Regions from separate parts of the Glutamicibacter sp. Je.9.36 genome, predicted to be linked through region 3. Evidence: predicted binding sites of a transcription regulator. Region 3 holds the regulator's gene; each other region holds the start of a gene.
The links. Region 3 encodes LexA, which represses DNA repair genes until DNA is damaged. Its sites were predicted from a motif close to TCGAACANNTGTTCGA; they were not measured.

Region 1 (6,911 bases), on a different contig from region 3:
TTCGGATCGGCTTAGGCAGCAGCCATCTTCTGATTGTGCGCTACCACGTCGTCGTCCTTGTGGCGGAGCCAATGGAACATGGGCGCCTGGACGAACAAGGTCGACAGGGCCGAGACGATGATACCGACGAACAGCGCCAAGGACAGGTCCTTGAGCGTACCGGCACCCAGCAGGTAGGAACCGATGAACAGGATCGCGGCCACTGGAAGCACGGCAACGACCGAGGTGTTGATCGAGCGAACCAGGGTCTGGTTCACAGCGAGGTTCACCAGCTGCTCGAAGGTGCGCTTGGACTGCTGGGTGTAGTCCTTGGTGTTTTCGCGGACCTTGTCGAAGACCACCACGGTGTCATACAGCGAGTAGCTCAGAATGGTCAGGAAGCCGATGATCGCGCTGGGCGTGATTTCGAAACCTGACAGCGAGTAGATGCCCGCAGTGACGATGACCACGGCGATCAGACCGGCAATCGCGGCCAGTGACATCTTCCAGGTTCGGAAGTAGGCAGCCATCAGCAAGCCCACCAGGACCACGAAGGCAACCAGGCCAACCAGTGCCTGGCGCGAAACGTCTTCGCCCCAGGTAGGGCCGATGAAGTTACTGGTAACTTCATCGCTGGAGACACCGTAGTTCTCCGCGAGCTGGCTGGCGATGGCCAAGGTCTGGTCATCGCTCAAGCGCTCGGTCTGCACGCGCATGGTGCCCGGCGCAATGTTGGTGACCGTTGCCGCCGCACCCGAAGCCACCGAGGCAACAGCCTTTTCACCAATGGAGATATCTGTTTCCTGCACATCCGAAACGGTGAATTCAGAACCACCGCGGAAGTCGATGCCCAGGTTGAATCCGCCCTTGACCACTGGAACCAGGATTGACAGGATCACCAGAATACCGGCGATCAGGAACCACAAGCGGTGCTTGGAGGTGAACGGGTAGGAACGCTTGCCGGTGTAGAGCTCGTTGCCCCAAGTGACTAGCTTATTCATTGTTCTCCTCCTGGGCCTTGGCCTGCGGGCTGGCAGGCTGCTCGGCCTGTGCACGGCGGCGCTCGGCAATTGTCATGCGCTTGGCGGCTTCAACCGAAGCCTTGGCATTCTTCTTGCCGCGGTTTGCCTCAACGTTTTCATCAAAGCGGCGAACCTTGCCTGCACCTTGGTACAGCGGCTTGACGCCAAGCAACGATGGGTCCATGCCCGAGAGCGGGTGGCCGTTGGCGAAGAACTTGGTGCGTGCCAGCAGGACCAGGGTTGGATGGGTCAGTCCGTACACCACCACGAGGTCAACGATTGCGGTCAGGCCCAGGGTGAAGGCGAAGCCTCGCACGTTGCCCACGGCAACGATGTAGAGCACTACTGCAGCCAACACGTTCACGGCCTTGGAAGCCAGAATGGTCCGCTTGGCACGCTTCCAGCCGATATCCACGGCGCTTGCCAATGGCCGGCCTTCGCGCAACTCATCTCGAACACGCTCGAAGTACACGATGAACGAGTCCGCGATCAGGCCGATGGCCACGATCAAGCCAGCCACGCCCGCCAGCGACAGGCGGTAGTTCATGCCCCAGCCAAGCAGGACCAGGCAGAGGTAGGTCAGCACACCGGCGACGAGCAGCGAAGCGATGGTCACCAAGCCCAGAGCGCGGTACTGGAACAGCGAGTAGATGAACACCAGGACCAGGCCGATAACACCGGCAATGAGGCCCGCGGTCAGCTGGTCAGCACCCAGCGTTGCAGAAACCTGGCGCTCTGACTGGATGTCGAAGCTGATTGGCAGCGCGCCGTACTTCAGCTGCTCCGCCAGCGCCTGCGAGGTGTCCTGGGTGAACCCGCCGGAAATCTGCGGACGGCCATCGGAGATCACCGCATTGGTGGTTGGCGCCGAGATGGTCTCGCCATCAAGCACGATCGCGAACTGGTTCTGCGAACCCTGCAGGGCAATCAGACGCTGCGTGGTGTCGGCGAAGATCTTGGTGCCTTCGGCATTGAACTCGATCACGACAACCCATTCGCCGGTGACCGAACCATTGACGCCGCGAGCGAGCTGCGCGTATGCGTCCTTGATCTTGTCGCCGGAGATTTCCTGTGGGCCAAGGATGTACTTGACGCCCATGTCCGTATCGCAGGAGATCATTGGCTTGGCTGGGTCCGCAGCGTCCCCGCCGCGGTCCTTGAGCTCGGTTTCGCAGTCGTAGCCTTCAAACTCCTGGAAGAGCTCTGCGGTGATCCAGTTGGTGTCCGATGGGTTCTCTGGCTTGCCCTCAGGCTTGGGCAGGTCTTCCTTGGGAGTGCGATCTTCCTCAGGGGTGGCTGCGTAGCCGCCGGTGATCAGCACCGGGCGGAACTCCATGTTGGCCGAAGCCTGGATCAAATCGCGAGTGGTCTGGTCCGGGGTGCCCGGCATCGAGACCACAACGTTGCGACCGGACTGGGTGGTGATTTCCGATTCGGTTACACCGGAGCCGTCCACACGCTGGCGGATGATCTCCACCGCTTGGTCCAGCTGCTCTTGGTTGATCGCTTCGTCGCCCTGGACCCGAGGGGCCAGGATCATCTCGGTGCCGCCTTCGAGGTCGAGGGCCAGCTTCGGTCCCCATCCGGTTTTACCGTTCGCTGCACCACCCACCAACACGCCGGCTGCGATGATGAAGACGATCAGCAACCACAGCAACGCCTTGCGCGCCTGCTTAACAGGTCTGATTGATGACATCTAATGTGCTTTCTCGTTTGAGTGGCTTGGCCTTCAGGCCACCGCTATGCTGCCCGGGACTTAGGCGTTGCGCTCGTCCTTGCCCTCATCGTTCAGGCGACGCAGGGACTCTTCCGGGGTTTCGGTGGTGCTGGCGGATTCTGCTGCGCCGTCGGCCACGGCCGGGGTTGCTGCATCCTTGTCCAGGAAGGTGGCAATGGCCTGGCGGTGCAGGTTCAGCACTACGCCCGGTGCGACCTCGACCTGGACGCGATCCTCTGCGTCAACGCCGACGACGGTGCCGAAGATACCCGAGTTGGTCATCACCTTGGCGCCTGGCACGGTGTTGTTCTTCAGCTTCTCCTGCTGGGCGGCCTGCTTCTTGCGGCCACGGAACATCATGAAGATCAGCACTGCGAACAGCGCGACCATCAGGATCAGCGAAGGGTTGAAGCCGCCACCAGCGGCCTGAGCGATTACGAGGGGATTCACGTATTTACCTGCTAACGAATTGTTGCGATTTGATCTGAAGTTCTGGGATGCTGTTGCGGCTATTTCTGGCGTAATACAGCAAAGACGCCCCACCTCGCCCCGAAACGGGCATAGGTCGGGCGTCTTTAGTCTAATGCGTCACGGTGAACCGGCAGACCATTTACGCGGGCAGTGAAGTAATGCTTGCCTAATCCTCATCGTTTTCATAGCTTTGCGCACTGGCGAAGATCGCATCCTTTGGCATCGCCAAGCCCAAATGCGCCCAGGCTCCGGGCATGGCAATACGACCGCGCGGGGTCCGGCCCATCAGCCCTTCACGCACCAGGTATGGCTCTGCGACAGTCTCGACGGTTTCGGTTTCTTCACCCACGGCGATGGCCAGGGTCGATAGCCCCACCGGTCCCCCGCCGAATTTGGTGCACAAGGCTTCGAGCACACCCCGGTCCAGGCGATCAAGGCCACGTGCATCGACCTCGTACATGTCCAAGGCGGCGGCGGCCGCTTTGGCATCGATCTCTTCGAGCTTATGCACCAGCGCCCAGTCACGCACGCGGCGCAGCAGGCGGTTGGCGATACGGGGCGTACCGCGGGAGCGTCCGGCGATCTCGGTGAACGCGGCCGAAGTGACGCTCAGATCAAGCATCATGGCCGAACGGCGCAAAACCAGTTCAAGCTCCTTGACCGCGTAGAACTCCAGATGGCCAGTGAAGCCGAAGCGGTCACGCAACGGGCCGGGCAACAGTCCGGCGCGCGTGGTTGCGCCAACGAGGGTGAAGGGCGGGAGCTCCAGTGGAATGGCCGTGGCGCCGGCGCCCTTTCCGACGATGATATCTACGCGGAAGTCTTCCATGGCCATGTAGAGCATTTCCTCGGCCGGCCGGGACATGCGGTGGATTTCATCGAGGAACAGCACCTCGCCTTCGGTCAGCGAGGAGAGGATCGCGGCCAAGTCACCGGCGTGCTGGATCGCTGGGCCGGAGGAAATGCGCAATGGCGCGTTCATCTCGGCGGCGATAATCATCGACAAGGTGGTCTTGCCCAGGCCCGGTGGGCCAGAGAGCAGAACGTGGTCCGCGGTGCGCTCGCGGATTTTCGCTGCTTCAAGCACCAGCGAGAGCTGCTGGCGCACTCGGGACTGGCCCACGAAGTCGTCGAGGTTCCGCGGGCGCAGGGCCGCTTCGATTACCCGTTCCTCGGGTTCGCTGCCGGCATTCGTGAGCCCGGTGGAGTCATTCATGATCAGTTGATCCTCTCGCAGACCGCTTAGGCGCGGGTTCCGCTGGACATGCTGCGCAGTGCAGCACGCAAGATTTCTGCGACGTTGCCGGTGGCAACGACATCTGGATCAGCCTTGGACAGCGATTTCAGGGTGCTGGTTGCATCCTTTTCGCTCCAGCCCAGGCCGGTCAGCGCCTCGATCACCTGCGGTTCCCAGACGCTCGCGTTGCCGCCGCCGGAAACCGGGGCCACTGGCGCGCCAGTCGGGATCAGCTTGCCGTTCAGTTCCAGCACGATGCGGCTCGCGCCCTTGGGGCCAATGCCCGATACCTTGGTGAAAGCGGCGGTGTCCTTGGTGTTCGCCGCGATGCGGACTTCCTCCGGAGAGTGCACCGCCAAGATGGCCAAGCCGGTGCGCGGCCCGATGCCCGATACGGAAACCAGGACCTCGAAGACATCGCGTTCCTCAGCGGTGGCGAAGCCGAAGAGGGTCATCGAATCCTCGCGGACCACCATGGAGGTGAATACCGTAGCCTCGCGTCCTGCCTGCAGGGTGGACAGCGTCCCGGGGGTGGCATTGACCAGCATCCCGAAGCCGTTAACGTCAATTACCGCGGTGTTCAGGGCTACCGCCTGCACGGTGCCGGTCAATGAGCTGATCATGCCACTCCTTGGGATATATGTTCGATCGAACCCAGTTTATCGAAGATACCTACGAATATCGATCCGCCGCGTTCCCCGGTGGGTCGAGGCCGCTGCCGTGCTGGCCGGCTAGCGGCGCACTGCGCGGCGCTTGGCCGACGCCTCGGCGGCAATCCACGCCTGCTGCGCACCGGTCAGCTGCGACGAACCACCGGCATTAGCCGCGGAGGCCGAGGCATTCGAGCCGGTGGCCGCACCGCGCCAACCGTGGGTAATCGCCAAAGCCACCGCATCAGCGGCGTCGGCAGGCTTAGGCGGTTCATCGAGCCGGCAGATCTTGGCAACCATCTTGCCGATCGCCGCCTTGGTGGCCTGTCCCGAACCGGTAACCGCCGCCTTGACCTCGGTCGGCGTGTGCAGGGCCACGGGTATTCCGCGTCGCGCTGCCGCGGTGATGACAACACCGGTGACCTGCGCGGTGCCGATGACCGTGGAGACGTTCGCCGAAGCGAACACGCGTTCCAAGGCGAGCACATCGGGCTGATGCAGATCCAGCCATTCGTCGATGGCGTTGGCGATCTTCAAGAGCCGGGCATCGAGCGGAGTGCCCGGAGGGGTGCCGGCGACGGTGACGTCCACCAGCGAAACTTGCCTGTTTGCAGCGACGTCGACCACGGCAAGACCGCAACGGGTCAGGCCGGGATCGACGCCAACAACACGTAAGGCCAAGCCTTACTGCTCTTCGTCCAGCGCGGCGCGAACCTCGTCGGACAGATCAGCGTTGGTGTAGATGCCCTGGACATCATCCAGTTCTTCCAGCGCGTCGTAGAGCTTGAGGAACTTGCGAGCTCCTTCAACGTCCAGGTCGACCTTCATCGATGGAATGAATTCCATTTCGTCGGACTCGTAGGCGATGTCCGCTTCATCCAGCGCAGCGGCCACAGCGCGCAGGTCCGAAGGGTCGCAGACGATGGCGAAGTTCTCGTCCTCGTCCATGATCTCGTCGGCACCGGCGTCCAGCACGACCATCAGCAGGTCGTCTTCGGTCAGCTCGCCCTTGGGCAGGCGGACAACGCCCTGGCGGTTGAACAGGTAGGCGACCGAACCCGGGTCGGCGATGGTGCCGCCGTTGCGGGTGATGCCCACGCGGACTTCGGAGGCCGCACGGTTCTTGTTGTCGGTCAGGCACTCGATCAGCAGGGCCGAGCCCTGCGGGCCGCGTGCTTCATAGATGATCTCGGTGTAGTCGACGACCTCGCCGGTCAGGCCAGCGCCGCGCTTGACGGCGCGGTCGATGTTGTTGATCGGCACGGAGTTCTTCTTGGCCTTGCTGACTGCAAGTTCCAGTGCCGGGTTGCCGGCCATGTCGGCGCCGCCGGCACGGGCGGCAACTTCAATGCCCTTGATGAATTTTGCGAAGGCCTTGGCGCGCTTGGCGTCGATCGCGGCCTTCTTGTGCTTGGTAGTTGCCCATTTGGAGTGGCCTGACATGCTTTAAGCGTCTCCTCGCGTGAGATTGATGAAAAATTGGTGGATAGCGGTGCTGCCGGTGACTTCCGGGTGAAAGCTGGTTGCCAACAATTTTCCCTGGCGTACTGCAACAATTCTACCCTGTTCGTGATCCGTCCCCGCTTGAACGGTGCTGATCACTTGGACGTCCGGGCCAATTTGCACGGCTTCCGGTGCGCGGATGAACACCGCCTCGAGATTTTGCCCGTTGAAGTCCAGCTGGTGCTCGAATGAGTCGATCTGGCGCCCGAACGCGTTGCGCTTGACCGTCATGTCGATGCCGCCGAAGCTTTGCTGTACCGCGCCATCTCGCGAGATTGCAGGGTTCTCGATGCGATCGGCCAGCATGATCATTCCGGCGCAGGAGCCGTAGG
Region 2 (6,911 bases), on a different contig from region 3:
ACCGCGCAGCGCTGGCTGTCCAGCGCCTGGCAGAACGCGGTCCAGGATCAGGACAACGATGTGATGGCCGCGATCGCCCAACGCCAAGTCCTCGATTCGCTGTGCCGTTTGAAGGGGCAGAAGATCATTGACTGGGCTGAGCAATCGCTGCGCCTTGCCCAGGTGGGCAGCCCGCTGGCCATTGAGAACGCAGCCATCCAAGGGCTCGGACTGGCAATGATGGGCCGGGCTGATGAGGGGGAGCAGGTCTTGATGGACCTGCTGGCCACCCTTCCGGCAGGAGCACAGCGCCAGCGCGCAGAAATGTCACTGGGCTGGGTCTACCTCGCGACCGATCGCGTGGAGTTAGCCCGGCACGAGCTCTCCGCAGCCAGCTCCACGGACTTCAGCGATGGTTCCCTGCGCATCTCGCTGTGGGCCAAAGCCTGGTCGGCGCGCGCTGAATTCCTCATGGGCGACTGGGACCAAGCGCTGGAGACGGTTCGATCCGCGCAGTCCCTGCAGGAGCGTTCTGAAATCCAGATCCTGCGTCCGCTGATCCAGCTGACCGCGGTGCAGATTCACGCATTGCGCGGCAATTGGGAGCAGGCGGATCTGCACCTACGCAAGTCGTGGGCACGCACCGGCAGCTATGCCATTATGGAGATGCCTTACCGGATGGCGCGGGCCGAGATTGCCCGGGCGCAGGCAAACCATGAAGAGGTTGTGCGGACGCTGGAACCATTGCTTCGGCTGGACCGTACGCAGGGCATCGACCAAGCAGGTTTCTGGACCTGGCAGGATACATACGCCATGGCGCTAATCCGTTGCGAACGCCTGGATGAAGCAGAGAAATTCGTACAGCCGTTGCTGGAGAGTGCTCTCGCTTCAGGCCACCAGAGCGGAGCCGCTCGATTCCTGAGCGTGCAAGGCGCCTTGCTGGCAGCCCGCGGTGATATCGACGCAGCCCGTTTGGCCTTTGAAGATGCCATCCGCCGTTTGGAAGGCATCGGGTCGGTCTATCACCGGGCAAAAATTGATTTCTACTACGGGCAATGCCTGCGCCGAGCCGGCAAGCGAGCCGAATGCGTTGCGCCGTTGACCCGCGCGCTGGCGATTTTCACGCACTTCGATGCATCCGTGTACATCGACCGCTGCACTCGTGAGCTCCAGGCAAGCGGAACCGGGATGCTGCGCAGGGAGAGTGCTGACTGGTCGACGCTGACGGCGCAGGAACAAGCCGTGGCCAAGCTGGTTTGCGAAGGTGCAAGCAATCGACGTGTCGCTGAAGAGCTGTATATAGGAACCAAGACAGTGCAGTACCACCTGACCAAGATCTACACGAAGCTGTCGGTCTCAAACCGTACTGAGCTTGCTGCGCTGGCGCGTTTCGACCTTGAAGGATAGTGCCTTCCGACTGAAAAAAATTTTCATTCCCGAGGGCAGCAGAACCATGCGGAGTTCGAGTTGACCTGCGCCCTGTGACTGTAGATTTTTTTCATTCAGCACGAATCGCTTGAATCGAACGCGGCCGGGATTCTTGATTCAGGCCGCGGCCAGCAATGCAACCGGACTCAAAGCCGTTGCTCCTGCGAAGTATGGGTGGTGTGGTGGTGCTAGTGACTGAAAAAATTTGTCACTCGAAATCCAAATCAGGTACTGGCTCTAACTGGTTCCGGTTCCGGGCAGGCCCTCATCTTGGCCGAGCCCCAGTACTCGCCGCACTTCGGGGGTCAATTGCACCTCGCAGGCCGCAGCCTCCTGGGGACGTTGAGGACAACGATCGTTGACATGATCAAATTTCTCCACGTTGTCCACGCTCTCGGGAACCGTGATTGACCGCAGCCCGTGCGGAGATACCCACGTCTTGGAGCCATCCGGGCAAGCGAAGACCTTCCAGCCAAGCGCGTGCTTGTACATCTGATGCTGCTTGCACAAGAGATGGGTGTTCTGCCGGGTAGTGTGGCCGCCCTGTCCATACGCTTCGATGTGATCAATTTCCGAACGATCGGGCAGGCGGCGGCAACCGGGGAAACCGCAATGCTGGTCGCGGTAACGCAGCAAATCGCGCAACCCCTGGGAAGGTCGATATTTCTTGGGCTCCACATCAATTGCGGCTCCCGTCCACGGGTCGGTCAGAACGCGCTGGAACGACGGAGCATCCGCGGCGATTTCCAACGCTACGCCGATTGGGATCGGCCCGTAACCTTCCAAATCAGCGAGGGCGCGAGCGGGATTCACGAGCATTTCAATGGCTGGGATCGTGATGGCAACCCGTGGCTTCAGCGGCATGCCTTCCATTCCGGGCCAGCCATGCAGATACACGTCCGCAAGCACATCGGCTTCAACCTGCGTTTGCGTGCGCAGATCCTTGGAATCAGTGATCTGGGCGGCTGCCTGCTTTATCGAGTTGCGAATCGAATGGATGACATCAGCGCGGTGATGCAGCTGCAAGGTAGCCATGCCATTCTCCTCATTCCACACCTTGAGATTACGGGCTGCGAATGCGTTCTTCTGCCGGTTCTCTGCCGAATTGGGATTCATCCGGTCGTGAAAGCGACGGGCCCGCTGGTAGACAGTCTCGTCGCAGGCTGTTCTTGCCAGAGGCAGCAAATTTTCCTCCATGCGGCCGACCTGCTCCGGGGAAAGGTCTTGCGAGTATTTGACGATGTCGTGGGCGGCCTTAACGGTAATCTCACCTGCAGCGAGCGCGGCAAGGGTGGCTTTGCAGGCGTGGCGCAAGCCCTTGGCATGGAACATCCGTTTGCTGACTTTACGGACGGATTCGCGCAATGCGACAGCTGACTCAGCTACGAAATTGGAGTTGATGACCTGCTCGCTGCCACGGTCTATGCCATAGTATTCGGCACTCTTGCTGGCTTCGGCTTCTTCGTCTGGGGTGTGGGCATGCTCGGTGGCAATCAGGTCATTGAAGGACGCGCTGACCTGCTCGACTCCGTCTGCCAGCAAAACGCAGATAGCGGCTTCAGCGCTGCTCATCAGGCGTTGGAGTTTCTTCAGGCGTTCCAATGCGTCTCCGGGCCCATCCACGGGGCCCGCATTGAATAGTTCGTCGGCAACCTGCTTGATGGGTCCGAAGAACGACTGGTGCTCGCCATGGGCGTCGAGCGCTGACGCTCTGTGCGACTCCATGCGGGTGCCCGGCGGGCGCAGTGGGAGGCGATGTTCATCGTCGTGATCGTCTAGATATGCGGGAATAGTCATAGTTAACGTTCGCGCAGATTATCGACAGTATCTTCTGGTTAGAAACCAATTGTGGATAAGTTTTAGAAAGTTTATACGAATGCACTTAAGCGTGATTCTGGCGCGAAAATCGCTGGACCAGGGGAGGCAGTAATGGGTGCCGTGCTAGTTGCTAGTTGGATGCAGGGGGCGCGGCGGGCGGGTGAAGGCAGTTCGGATGCCGAGGGCTGCCATGGCTGCGAGTATGGCAAAGGCGAGGACGCTGGCCATGTACAGGGGTGCGGCTAGATCCGCGGCGGCATCGGCGTTCCAATCGGCAAAGGTGTCGCCCACCGAGTTCATATTGGCGAAAGAAGCGAAGAAATAAGCCGGTGCGCCTAAGGCAATGATCAGGCTCCAAGCTCCGATAGCCGCCCAGGCGGGCAGCTTGCGTCCGGCGGAAACTACCGGAACGAGCCAGGAGATGGCGAGGGCGGTTCCAATGACTGCGAAGACCCACCCTCCAGGCGTGTCGTAATTCTGGTCCATTGAGGCCATCGCGGAAATGGTTTCATCGAGGGGAAGCCTACTTGCTGCGGTCACGGCCCAATTGTTCATGAGCAGTGAGCCGTAAGCCGCGTAAGCCACGATCATGGCGAACCCGGAGATAGCTAGAAGTTTACGCATGTCAGTAGCCTAACAGTGCGCTAGTCAACTCGGTGAGATAACCAATAAGCGTATGAGTTGGACGTCCGTGCTACGTCCTTGCACGATCAAGCTGTCCTGAGGCCAGCTGCCTGTATTCCAGTGCAAGAATCCGTGAAGCAGATGCCCGTAGTCGGTAAGGTGCATTATGTGCCGATCGGGAGCCCAAAGCGATCGCGCGAACGATATCACCTGGCGCCGCAATGCAGCGCCAACCGTTAGAAGGAGACTAGGGATGATCTTCACCAAAAAAGGCGACGCCGCAGTTCTGGCCAAGCTCAGCACAGCTCCAGCACCCTATCGCGAGATTGCCGAACGGCTTCACGCCATAATCATGCAGAGCGCACCATCGCTGGAGCCGATCGTCCGCTGGGGACTTCCGTTTTACGTCCGGGATGGCAAAGACGTCTGCTACATCAAGCCTGACAAGGACTTCGTAGCTTTCGGTTTTGGAGAAGTCGTGAATCCAGCCTACGAGGAAGGCTCCCACATGCATCCAGTTGCATGGACTATCACCTCGCTGGATTCTGCAACGGAAGACAGGATCCGGGAACTGGTGACGAAGGCCGCGGGCTGATCCCGAGCAAGCTAGCTGGCCGCAAGATGAACAGTGCGCCCGCTGCAGGCAGCCGTATCGCCTGGAGTCCATCCTCAAGTGCGCCGAAGGTCCCGGCAGCGCCATTGCTGTCGGGACCTTGGGCTTTGCGTCGGTAGCGCTGGGAACAGAAGCCTAGGCGGCAAGCATCGAGATGCCTTGCTCCTCTTCTGGCATCCATCCGGTCCAGGCCCAGTGGTTCTGGGGTTCGCTGGCATCGGCAGCTCGGTGCGCGATGGATTGGGGCTGGAACTTCCCGACTGGATCGTTCAGTGTTGAAGCATTCATGCTGCACTCCCATTGGATTGGCGGGTGTTCGCCCGTTCGTCGAGGTTCCGGGTGCGGCAACGGCGGGGGTCCGGCCATGCTGCCGGGACCCCCGCCGTGTTGAGGCGCGCTGGGGCTTACTTCACAGGGTCGAGCACGAAGTCGTAGGTGACCTGCTTGCCGTTGCCCGATGCTGCTGGCTGCACGTCGAGCATCAGTTCCGGCTTCACCGCGGTGGCGATGTCGTCGTCGTTGTGCGCATCGCCCGGGAAGTACAGCTGGGCGGTGAGCAGCTCGTGGCCCTCGGCGGAGACCTTCAGGTGCAGGTGCGCTGGGCGCCACGCGTGCCAGCCGGCGGCGGCGATCAGCTGGCCGCAGGCACCGTCGGTCGGGATCTGGTACGGGGCTGGCTGCATGGTGTTGATCTGGAAGTTGCCTTCCTCGTCAGCAATGAAGGTGCCGCGCAGGTTCCACTCGGGGATGCCAGGGGCGAACTGCGAGTAGAACCCCTCTTCGTCTGCGTGCCACAGCTCGATCTTGGCGTTCTTCAGCGCCGAGCCGTCGGTCGAGCGGACCTGGCCCTGGAAGAGCAGGTTGGTGCCCTTCTCGTCCTCGCGCATCGAGATGGTGGCAGGGGTGTTCTGCGAAGGCGCTTCGGGCACGTAGTAAGGGCCTTCGATCGAGCCCTTGTTGCCTTCGCGGTGGTCGGTGGCGACCTCTTCCACCGAGTGCTCGAGCCACACGTCCAGGAACAATGGCCATTCGCCGTCGTCGCCAACCTTGATCAACCATGCCTTCAGGGCATTGAACTCGTCGTAGCTCACGCGCTCTTCGAGGATGATGTCGTTGGCGGCCTTGACGAGCTTGGAAGCAAGCATGTTCACGCGCTCGGTGGAGGTCGCGATGCTGCCGAGCTTGCCGGAGTTGCGGAAGCTGTCGGTGGCGGCGTTGCCGGACTTGGCTGCAGTTGCGTCTGCTGGAGTTTCAGTGGTCATGGTGACTCCCCTAAATTATGTGGTGTGGTGGATGCGGATCCATACTGTGACCCCCATCATCCCGGGTGATTGATATTCAATGTAGTGCAGCGTCTATGCCAAGTGAAATACTCATTTGGTGGTCATTGGAACGTTTTGAATATCAATGCTTGTGGGCTGGGACACGGAGGGAATCCGCCGGCCCGGAAAAGTCCTAGGCCAGCGAATTCGGGTGCTTGGCCAGCGCGGTGACCTTGATCTTCATGTACGGGTACATCGGGAAGCCGCTGAGGATTTCGTGCAGTTCGTCGTTGGATTCGACGTTGTACAGCGAGTGGTTCGCGTACTCGCCGACCACGCGCCAGATGCCCTGCATCTTGCCGCTGCGCTGCAGGCTTGCGGAGTACTCCTTTTCCCGGGCCTGGAAGTCAGCGACCTGCTCATTGGTCAGGTGGTCCGGGAAAACAACGTCCATACGGGCGAGGAACAACATGGGGGTTCTCCTTTAGTTCGAGGTGGAAAGCACGTGGTCCTGGCGGTAGCGCGCCAGCTTGGATTCGTCGATGGCGGCGCCCACGCCGGGCACAGTGCGCACCGGAATGCGGCCGTTGACGATCTGCAGCGGCTCGGCGAGCAGGTCATCGGCCATGTCCAGGAAATTGGACAGTTCGCCGGCGCGGCGGCTGGTGGCTTCGAAGGCCGCGCCGAAGGTCACCGTGGCCAGCGAGCCGACCTGGGTGTCGATCTGGTTGCCCATGGTGACATCCACGCCCAGCCCGGTGCACAGGCCCAGGATTTCGGTGGCTTCGGTGAAGCCCGAGCGGGCGGTCTTGATGCAGATCGCGTTCGCGCCGCCGGAGAGCAGTTCGCGCGAGGCATCGCCCGCGGTGGGCGCGGACTCATCGGCGACGATCGGGATCGGGGAGCGTTCGACCAGGCGGCGTCGGCTCATCGCTTCCTTGGCATCGCACGGCTCTTCGAGCATGGTCAGGCCCAGGCCCTCGGTCTGGCGCAGCACCTCCATGGACTCGTTCGCGCTCCAGCCGCGGTTGGCATCCAGATAGAGCTCCACGTCCTCGCCCAGCCCTTCGCGCAGCACGCGGCAGGCCTCGATGTCCAGGGCGAGCGGGCGGCGGCCGACCTTGAGCTTGAAGGTGGTGATGCCGTACTGCTCGCCGAAGCGCAGGGCCTCGTCGAGCAGCTCCTGG
Region 3 (6,911 bases):
ACCGGCAGGCCACCGGCGATGCGGCGACCGATCCAGCGCAGGGAACCGGTTTTGGCCAGCTGCTCCATGACCGAGGCGTAGGCGCCAACACCGGGGACTACCAGGCCGTCGGCGGCCACGATCTTCTTCGGATCTGCGGTCAGTTCCACTTCAGCGCCGGCGGCTTCCAAAGCGCGCACAGCGGAGCGGACGTTGCCGGAACCATAATCCAGGACAACTACTGTTTTCTTTTCCACTTACAGTGCACCCTTCGTGGATGGGATCTTGTCGCCCATGCGCTCATCGCGCTCTACCGCTTCGCGCAAGGCGCGCGCGAAGGACTTGAACTGCGCTTCAACGATATGGTGCGGGTCGCGACCCGAGAGCACCTCGATGTGAGCGCAGATCTGTGCGTGGAAAGTGATGGCTTCGAAGACGTGACGGGTCATCGAACCGGTGAAGTGACCACCGATCAGGTGGTATTCCTGGCCCGCAGGCTCGCCCGAGTGCACGAGGTATGGCCGGCCAGACACATCGACTACCGAACGGGACAGGGCTTCGTCCAGTGGAGCGTAGGAGGTGCCGAAGCGGCGGATGCCGGCCTTGTTGCCCAGTGCCACGCGCAGTACTTCGCCAATGGTGATCGCGGTGTCCTCGACGGTGTGGTGAACGTCGATGTGGGTATCGCCGGTGGCACGCACGGTGAGATCGATGAGCGAATGCTTGGATAGCGCAGTCAGCATGTGGTCGTAGAACGGCACCGAGGTGCTGATCTCAGAGACACCGGTGCCATCGAGGTCCAGTTCAACGAATACGGACGATTCGCTGGTCACGCGTTCCATGCGGGCGCGACGTGCGCCAATCAATTCGGCAGACATGTCTTCCTTCGCTTGTCTTTGATTACTTCTGCGAGCCGAGCAGTTCGGCAAGTCGTTCCAAGAAGGCTGTGGTTTCCGATTCGGTTCCTGCCGTAACACGCAAGGTTCCCGGGATTCCATTGTCGCGGATGATGATGCCGGCTTCCAACAGGCCTTCCCAAATCTTGTGGGGGTCTTCGACGCCACCGAAGAAGACGAAGTTGGAGTCGGAGACCGATGGCTTGAGGCCAAGTTCCTTCAGGCGCGCGACGATGCGGTCCCGCTGGGACTTGATGTCCTCGACCTGGGCCAACAGCAACTCGATGTTCTTCAAGGCCGCGATGGCGGTTGCCTGGGTCACTGCCGACAGGTGGTACGGCAGTCGCACCAAGCGGATGGCATCGGTGACTTCTGGCGCAGCGGCCAGGTAGCCTACGCGCGCACCGGCCAGACCGAAAGCCTTGGACATGGTGCGCGAGACGATCAGCCGCTGGCGGCCTTCGAGCAGGCTCAGCGCCGAGGTGGTGCTGGCCAAGGAGAACTCGGCGTACGCCTCATCCACGATCACCATGCCGTTATGCTCGCTCATGGCTTCATATACCGCGGTGATGACGTCAAGGCCAAGGGCCGTGCCGGTGGGGTTATTCGGAGAGCAAAGGAAAACGATGTTCGGCTTGTGCTCGCGAACCTGTGCGGCTGCGGAATCGGCGGACAAGGTGAAATCTGCGGCGCGTTCACCGGCGATATATTTCGTGTCAGTACCACTGGCAAGCAGCGGGTACATGGAGTAGGTAGGGCCGAAGCTCATCACGGCACGGCCGGGGCCGCCAAAGGCTTGCAGGATTTGCTGCAGGATTTCATTGGAACCGTTAGCGGCCCAGATATTGTCCTTGGTGAGCGAGTGGCCGAGGTAATCGGCTAGGAGTTCGCGAAGCTCGGTGAACTCGCGGTCCGGATACCTGTTCAACGTTGCCGCCGCCTTGGCCACCTCTTGGGCAATGGCATCGACGACTGTCGGTGGCAACGGATGGGTGTTCTCGTTGACGTTCAGCTGGATGGGCACGTCAATTTGTGGTGCGCCATAAGGGGATAGCCCGCGGAGATTCTCACGCAAGGGCAGCTGACTCAAAAGTTCACTGCGGTCATTCACGCATCAAGTCTACGTGTGCAGCGCGCCTGCCGGTGAATCCGCTACGGCCACAGGTAACAAACTCGAAGCAGGCTGGGGAAGCTAGCCGGCAAGGACCGGAATCGAGAGGGTTTCGCCGACCTGGATTTCGCTGCCGGTCAGGGCATTGAGTTCGGCGATGTGGCCCACTGCCGAGGTCACGTCGTAACCGGTGGCGTAATCCCGGGCCAGGCTCCACAGCGTATCCCCTGGAATAACGGTGACATCAACGGTTCCGACTCCAACAGGAGTATCGGCTGCGGCATGCGCGTCAGAGGCAAACATGGAGATGAAGAAAGCTGCGGCGATGGTGAGTGCGAAAATGGGCATACCCACAAGCACGGCCCATCCGCGACGGTTGATGCGGATCTTCAGTGGTGCCTGGGTCTGATTTGAGTCAAGTGCGACGGTTGCCATGACTTTGTCTCCTCAAGAAATTCAAGTGATGCGAATTTGTATTCGAAAGCATAGATTCGAAAACTTGTTCGAACCTCGTATATCTGTTCTAACAGAGGTTTGCGGAACTTGTCCAGAAGTTTTCGAACAAATCTTTGAAAGAAGCTCGCTTATCTACTAAGATTTCGAAGTAGACGAGCAATGAAAACATCTCACCATCTAGCGCCGACAGTTTGGACTTACGAACTTTCGAATGATTGCTAGGGAAGGCAAAATCTCATGTCAGCTTCACAACGCACTCCCCGATCGAATGCACGTTCGCTGACGATTCGCCAAAAGAAGATCCTGGAGACGATCCAGCGGTCAATCGGCAAGAACGGTTATCCACCATCGATGCGTGAGATTGGTGACGCAGTGGGGCTCAAGAGCCTTTCGAGCGTCACCCACCAGCTGAGCCAGCTGGAAAAGCTCGGCTATATCCGTCGAGATCCACGCCGTCCGCGCGCAATGGAAATCCTGCTGCCTCTGCAGCTGGCCGAAGACGCCGAGAAGGCCGAAGTTTCGAAGCCGGTCGAGCCAGATGCCAGCGAAGACGCCAAGATCATTGAATTGAGCACTTCCGCTGACACCACCATGGTTCCCCTGGTTGGCCGTATCGCTGCCGGCGGTCCGATCCTTGCCGAACAGTCCGTCGAGGATGTTTTCTCGTTGCCTCGTCAGCTCGTAGGCCACGGCGAACTGTTCATGCTCAAGGTTTCCGGCGATTCAATGGTTGACGCTGCGATTTGCGATGGCGACTGGGTAGTTGTCCGCCGCCAGCAGACGGCGGACAACGGCGACATCGTAGCTGCCCTGCTCGATGAGGAAGCCACGGTAAAGACTTTCCGGCAGCGTGACGGGCATACCTGGCTGCTTCCGCAGAACTCGCGCTACGAACCAATTTTGGGTGATGCCGCAACGATCATGGGACGCGTCGTCTCGGTGATGCGCTCTCTCTAGAATACGTACGGTCATTGCGCTGGTGCTCGGCACCAGCGCAATTCTCGTTTAACCCGCTATTGGCCGGCGTTCAACTCGAATTGAGCGGCCGCCGAGAAGATCATCCAGCGTTGGATTGCCGCCGAAAGCCGGCGTGGTTCCTGGTCAGCCAGATGGCGCGCCGTTGCCATGACCAGCCTTCTGGCCTGCTCCCGGCTCCGGGCTTCCAAGCGGACATCATTACCGGCGAGGGCAAGATATCGGCAGAGTATCCCCGCGAACAGGTTGCCGTCTCCCCCGCTGTTGAACGAGAGGACCCCGGCAGCAGTTGACAGCGATTTCGTGGTGGCATCGATCAGTACTTGAGCGTGAGCCAGATCAGCAGGCTCGCCAAGCTCAAGCAATGCCCCGAGAACCAGGCCCTGGTTATAGGTGTAGACCGCTGGTTCCACGGTGTGCCCCTGCGTGGTCAACCGCAGTCCGTCCAGATACAGTCCTCGCTCCACGCTGAACAGATTCTTTTCCAGCCACTGGAGAAGCTCTCGCGCGGTCTCTTTCTCCCCGGTACGGGCAAAGAACAGTGCCGCCGGCGCATTGGCTGGCGTGTTCTTGAAATCCCGCTTTCTGGACCAGTACAGGCCGCCGTCCAGCACCCCATCCATGCCGGCATGGAGCTGCCGTCCCAGCGTCCTAACTGCCGCCTCGGCAGGACGGCTCCTGTGTCCCATCGCCAGCTGGGTGAACTCTGACAGGCGGCCGCAGGCCAGGGCAAGCCAAGCCATGTCGTCGAAGAAGTAGTTGGGCAAGATCCCGAAGTTTCGAATTCGAATGCCGCGCAATAAGCCGTTGGCCCGGGCAAGCGCTTCGCGCGCCCGGTGTTCGTTGCCTTCGTCCCAGTACGAGCGGCCCTCATCGATGATGGCATCCAGATAGTGCGCCTGCCACCAATAGTTCCACTCCGCAAGCGGGTGCGCGAAACCATTGAGATTGCTGAGCATGCTTCCGTCGCGCAACCGATGCGCTTTGCTGTAGCTCTGCCCAATCCACGTTCCGGGCAACCCCATGAGGCGATGCCCGAACCGCTGGTGGGTGTCGATCGCGGCTTGGTGCGCCAATTCCTGCATGGACTCCATGGTGCCTTCCGATTCGAGCTTCATCAGTTCTTGTCACAGACCTTAGTGCATCTGGAAGCATCATGCTGGTACCGGTTAAAGAACTTGAGCTGTCCCGAAGGACAGCTCAAGTTCACATTCTGGCTGCGGCTATTTCCCGCCCGGGTTCAAACGCTTGAGAACACCAGTGATGACCTTCTTATCGACAGTCGGCCACATCGGCGGCAGGGTAGCTTTCAAGAAGCTGCCATACCGCGCCGTGGCCATGCGCGAATCAAGGATCGCCACAACGCCCTTATCCCCGACCGAACGAATCAAGCGCCCAGCGCCCTGGGCCAGGCGAATCGCCGCATGGGTGGCGGCAACCTGCATGAAGCCATTGCCGCCATGCTTGGCCACGTCCTCGGAACGGGCCTTGGAGATAGGATCATCCGGGCGCGGGAAAGGAATCTTGTCGATGATGACCAGCCTGCAAGAATCGCCTGGCACGTCCACGCCCTGCCACAAGGTCATGGTTCCAAACAGGCAGGTGTCGCGTTCGCTGCTGAACTGTTCGACCAGCGACTTCATGCTGGCTTCACCCTGGCACAAGATTTCCACGTCCAAGCGCTCGCGCAAGATGCTTGCCGCTTCCTCGGCGGAACGCTTGGAAGTGAACAGCGCCAAGGCGCCGCCACCGGAGGCCTTGATGAGATCTTCGATCTCATCCAGCGTCTCCGCCGCCAGTTGGCGTCCTGGCTTGGGCAGGTGCTTGGCCACGTAGAGGATGCCCTGCTTGGGGTAATCGAAAGGGCTGCCAACATCTACGCCGGTCCATGATGGAGCGCCGGCGCCCATCAGGCCCAAGGAGCCTGCTACCGAGTCGAACTGCGAGCCAACGGCCAAGGTGGCGCTGGTCAATACGACCGTGCGCCCGTCGAAGAGGCCCTCGCGCAACTTGCCGGCCACCGACAACGGTGCCACGTTCAAGGTTGCCGGCTGGCTTTCATCGGCCTCGACGTAGCCCCGGCCTTCGACAAACTCCCGCGGACGGGTGGTGTACAGGACCTCGCGGCGTTCTTCGGATTCGAGCATGCGAATCGCATCATCCATCACTGCCTGCAGCTGGGAGCGGGCAGTCTGGCGGCCGCCATCGGCCGGTGCGTTGGCTTCGGGCTTGGACAGCGCCAGAGCCAGCCGGGCCTGCTCCACGATGTCGTTCAGGGCAATGCCCATGTCTTCGCGCAGACCATGTTCCAGCAAGCCTGTCGGCAACCCGGTCAACGACTTTTCCAGGCGGTTTGCGGCCTTGACCATCTCATCCGCATTGATACCGCAATGGCGCTTGGCACCGCCAGCGGCGGTAAGCACCATGCGCGAGGAGAGCGCGCCCGAAACCGAGCTGGTCACGCGATCTTGCAGTTCGTGGGCCTCATCGATGATCGCTACTTCGAAGTCCGGGAGAACCGAAAGCCCCTCGAAGGCCGAAACCGCCAGCAGCGCATGGTTCGTAATGACCACGTCGGACTCGGCGGCACGGGCACGCGCCATTTCCGAGAAGCATTCGTCCGCCATCGGGCACTTCTGCGAGCCGAGGCACTCCATGGCCGAAACCGAGACCTGCTTCCACGCCTTGTCACTAACCCCGGGCACCAGTTCATCGCGGTCACCGGTGTCGGTCTCTTCGGCCCATTCACGCAGTTTCATTACTTCGCTAGCCAGCGGCGAGTAAGTGGTGCCGGCAGGTATTGCCGGCTCGTCCATGGAAAAAAGAGTGCCTTCGTCATCCGGGTATCCGCCGCCGAGCTTGTACTGGCACAGGTAGTTCGAGCGCCCCTTGAGCAGCGCGACATCCATCGGGCGCGAGAGCTTGCCCTTGAGCGAGTCGAGTAATCGCGGTACGTCACGGCCGACAATCTGCGATTGCAGCGCCAATGTCGCGGTGGAGACGATCACTGGCTTGGCGCTGGTTTGCGCGTGGGCCAGTGCCGGAATCAGGTAGCCCATGGACTTGCCCGTTCCGGTACCGGCCTGCACCAGCAAATGCTTCTCGTCTTCCAACGCGCTGACCACGTGCTTGACCATTTCCTGCTGGCCGGTGCGCATGGCGCCGCCCATGGAAGTGACCGCGGCCTCCAGGAGCCCCAGGGCCTGCTCTTGCTTATCCATGAAGGTTGAAGGTCTCCAACTCTGCAGCAAAGGAATCGCGCACCTTGACGATCAGCCGGGTGCCCTCCTCCAGGTGTTCGCTTTCCAGGATCTCGGATTCGCTCTGATGCAGCTTGGCGATCAAATCCCCCCGGTTGTAGGGAATGAGTACCTCAAGCTGGACTCCGGGGCGTGGAATCGAGGAGCTGATCTTTTCCAGCAGCTCCTGGATGCCTTCACCGGTATGCGCAGAGACAACCACGGTGTTGGATTCCTTGTTGCGGATGCGTTCGA

Region 1: ruvA (Holliday junction branch migration protein RuvA) is a predicted target of LexA. The motif match lies at 5,059-5,074, and genes of this name have one in related genera.
Region 2: AAZQ98_RS03270 (DUF222 domain-containing protein) is a predicted target of LexA. The motif match lies at 3,268-3,283, and genes of this name have one in related genera.

Annotation. Positions count from the first base shown of each region.
Region 1 is NZ_JBCPSN010000002.1:369,543-376,453, forward strand. It holds gene secF (protein translocase subunit SecF) at 12-980, opposite strand; gene secD (protein translocase subunit SecD) at 973-2,697, opposite strand; gene yajC (preprotein translocase subunit YajC) at 2,758-3,168, opposite strand; gene ruvB (Holliday junction branch migration DNA helicase RuvB) at 3,356-4,405, opposite strand; gene ruvA (Holliday junction branch migration protein RuvA) at 4,432-5,049, opposite strand; gene ruvC (crossover junction endodeoxyribonuclease RuvC) at 5,158-5,757, opposite strand; gene AAZQ98_RS06090 (YebC/PmpR family DNA-binding transcriptional regulator) at 5,761-6,519, opposite strand; gene pdxT (pyridoxal 5'-phosphate synthase glutaminase subunit PdxT) at 6,523-6,911, opposite strand, start outside.
Region 2 is NZ_JBCPSN010000001.1:695,115-702,025, reverse strand. It holds gene AAZQ98_RS03275 (LuxR C-terminal-related transcriptional regulator) at 1-1,386, shown strand, start outside; gene AAZQ98_RS03270 (DUF222 domain-containing protein) at 1,645-3,204, opposite strand; gene AAZQ98_RS03265 (hypothetical protein) at 3,349-3,849, opposite strand; gene AAZQ98_RS03260 (DUF1801 domain-containing protein) at 4,103-4,444, shown strand; gene AAZQ98_RS03255 (hypothetical protein) at 4,598-4,750, opposite strand; gene catA (catechol 1,2-dioxygenase) at 4,867-5,724, opposite strand; gene catC (muconolactone Delta-isomerase) at 5,918-6,196, opposite strand; gene AAZQ98_RS03240 (enolase C-terminal domain-like protein) at 6,209-6,911, opposite strand, start outside.
Region 3 is NZ_JBCPSN010000003.1:44,154-51,064, forward strand. It holds gene hisH (imidazole glycerol phosphate synthase subunit HisH) at 1-236, opposite strand, end outside; gene hisB (imidazoleglycerol-phosphate dehydratase HisB) at 237-857, opposite strand; gene AAZQ98_RS08515 (histidinol-phosphate transaminase) at 880-1,986, opposite strand; gene AAZQ98_RS08520 (LysM peptidoglycan-binding domain-containing protein) at 2,068-2,421, opposite strand; gene lexA (transcriptional repressor LexA) at 2,680-3,399, shown strand; gene AAZQ98_RS08530 (glycoside hydrolase family 76 protein) at 3,456-4,535, opposite strand; gene AAZQ98_RS08535 (ATP-dependent DNA helicase) at 4,641-6,638, opposite strand; gene hflX (GTPase HflX) at 6,631-6,911, opposite strand, start outside.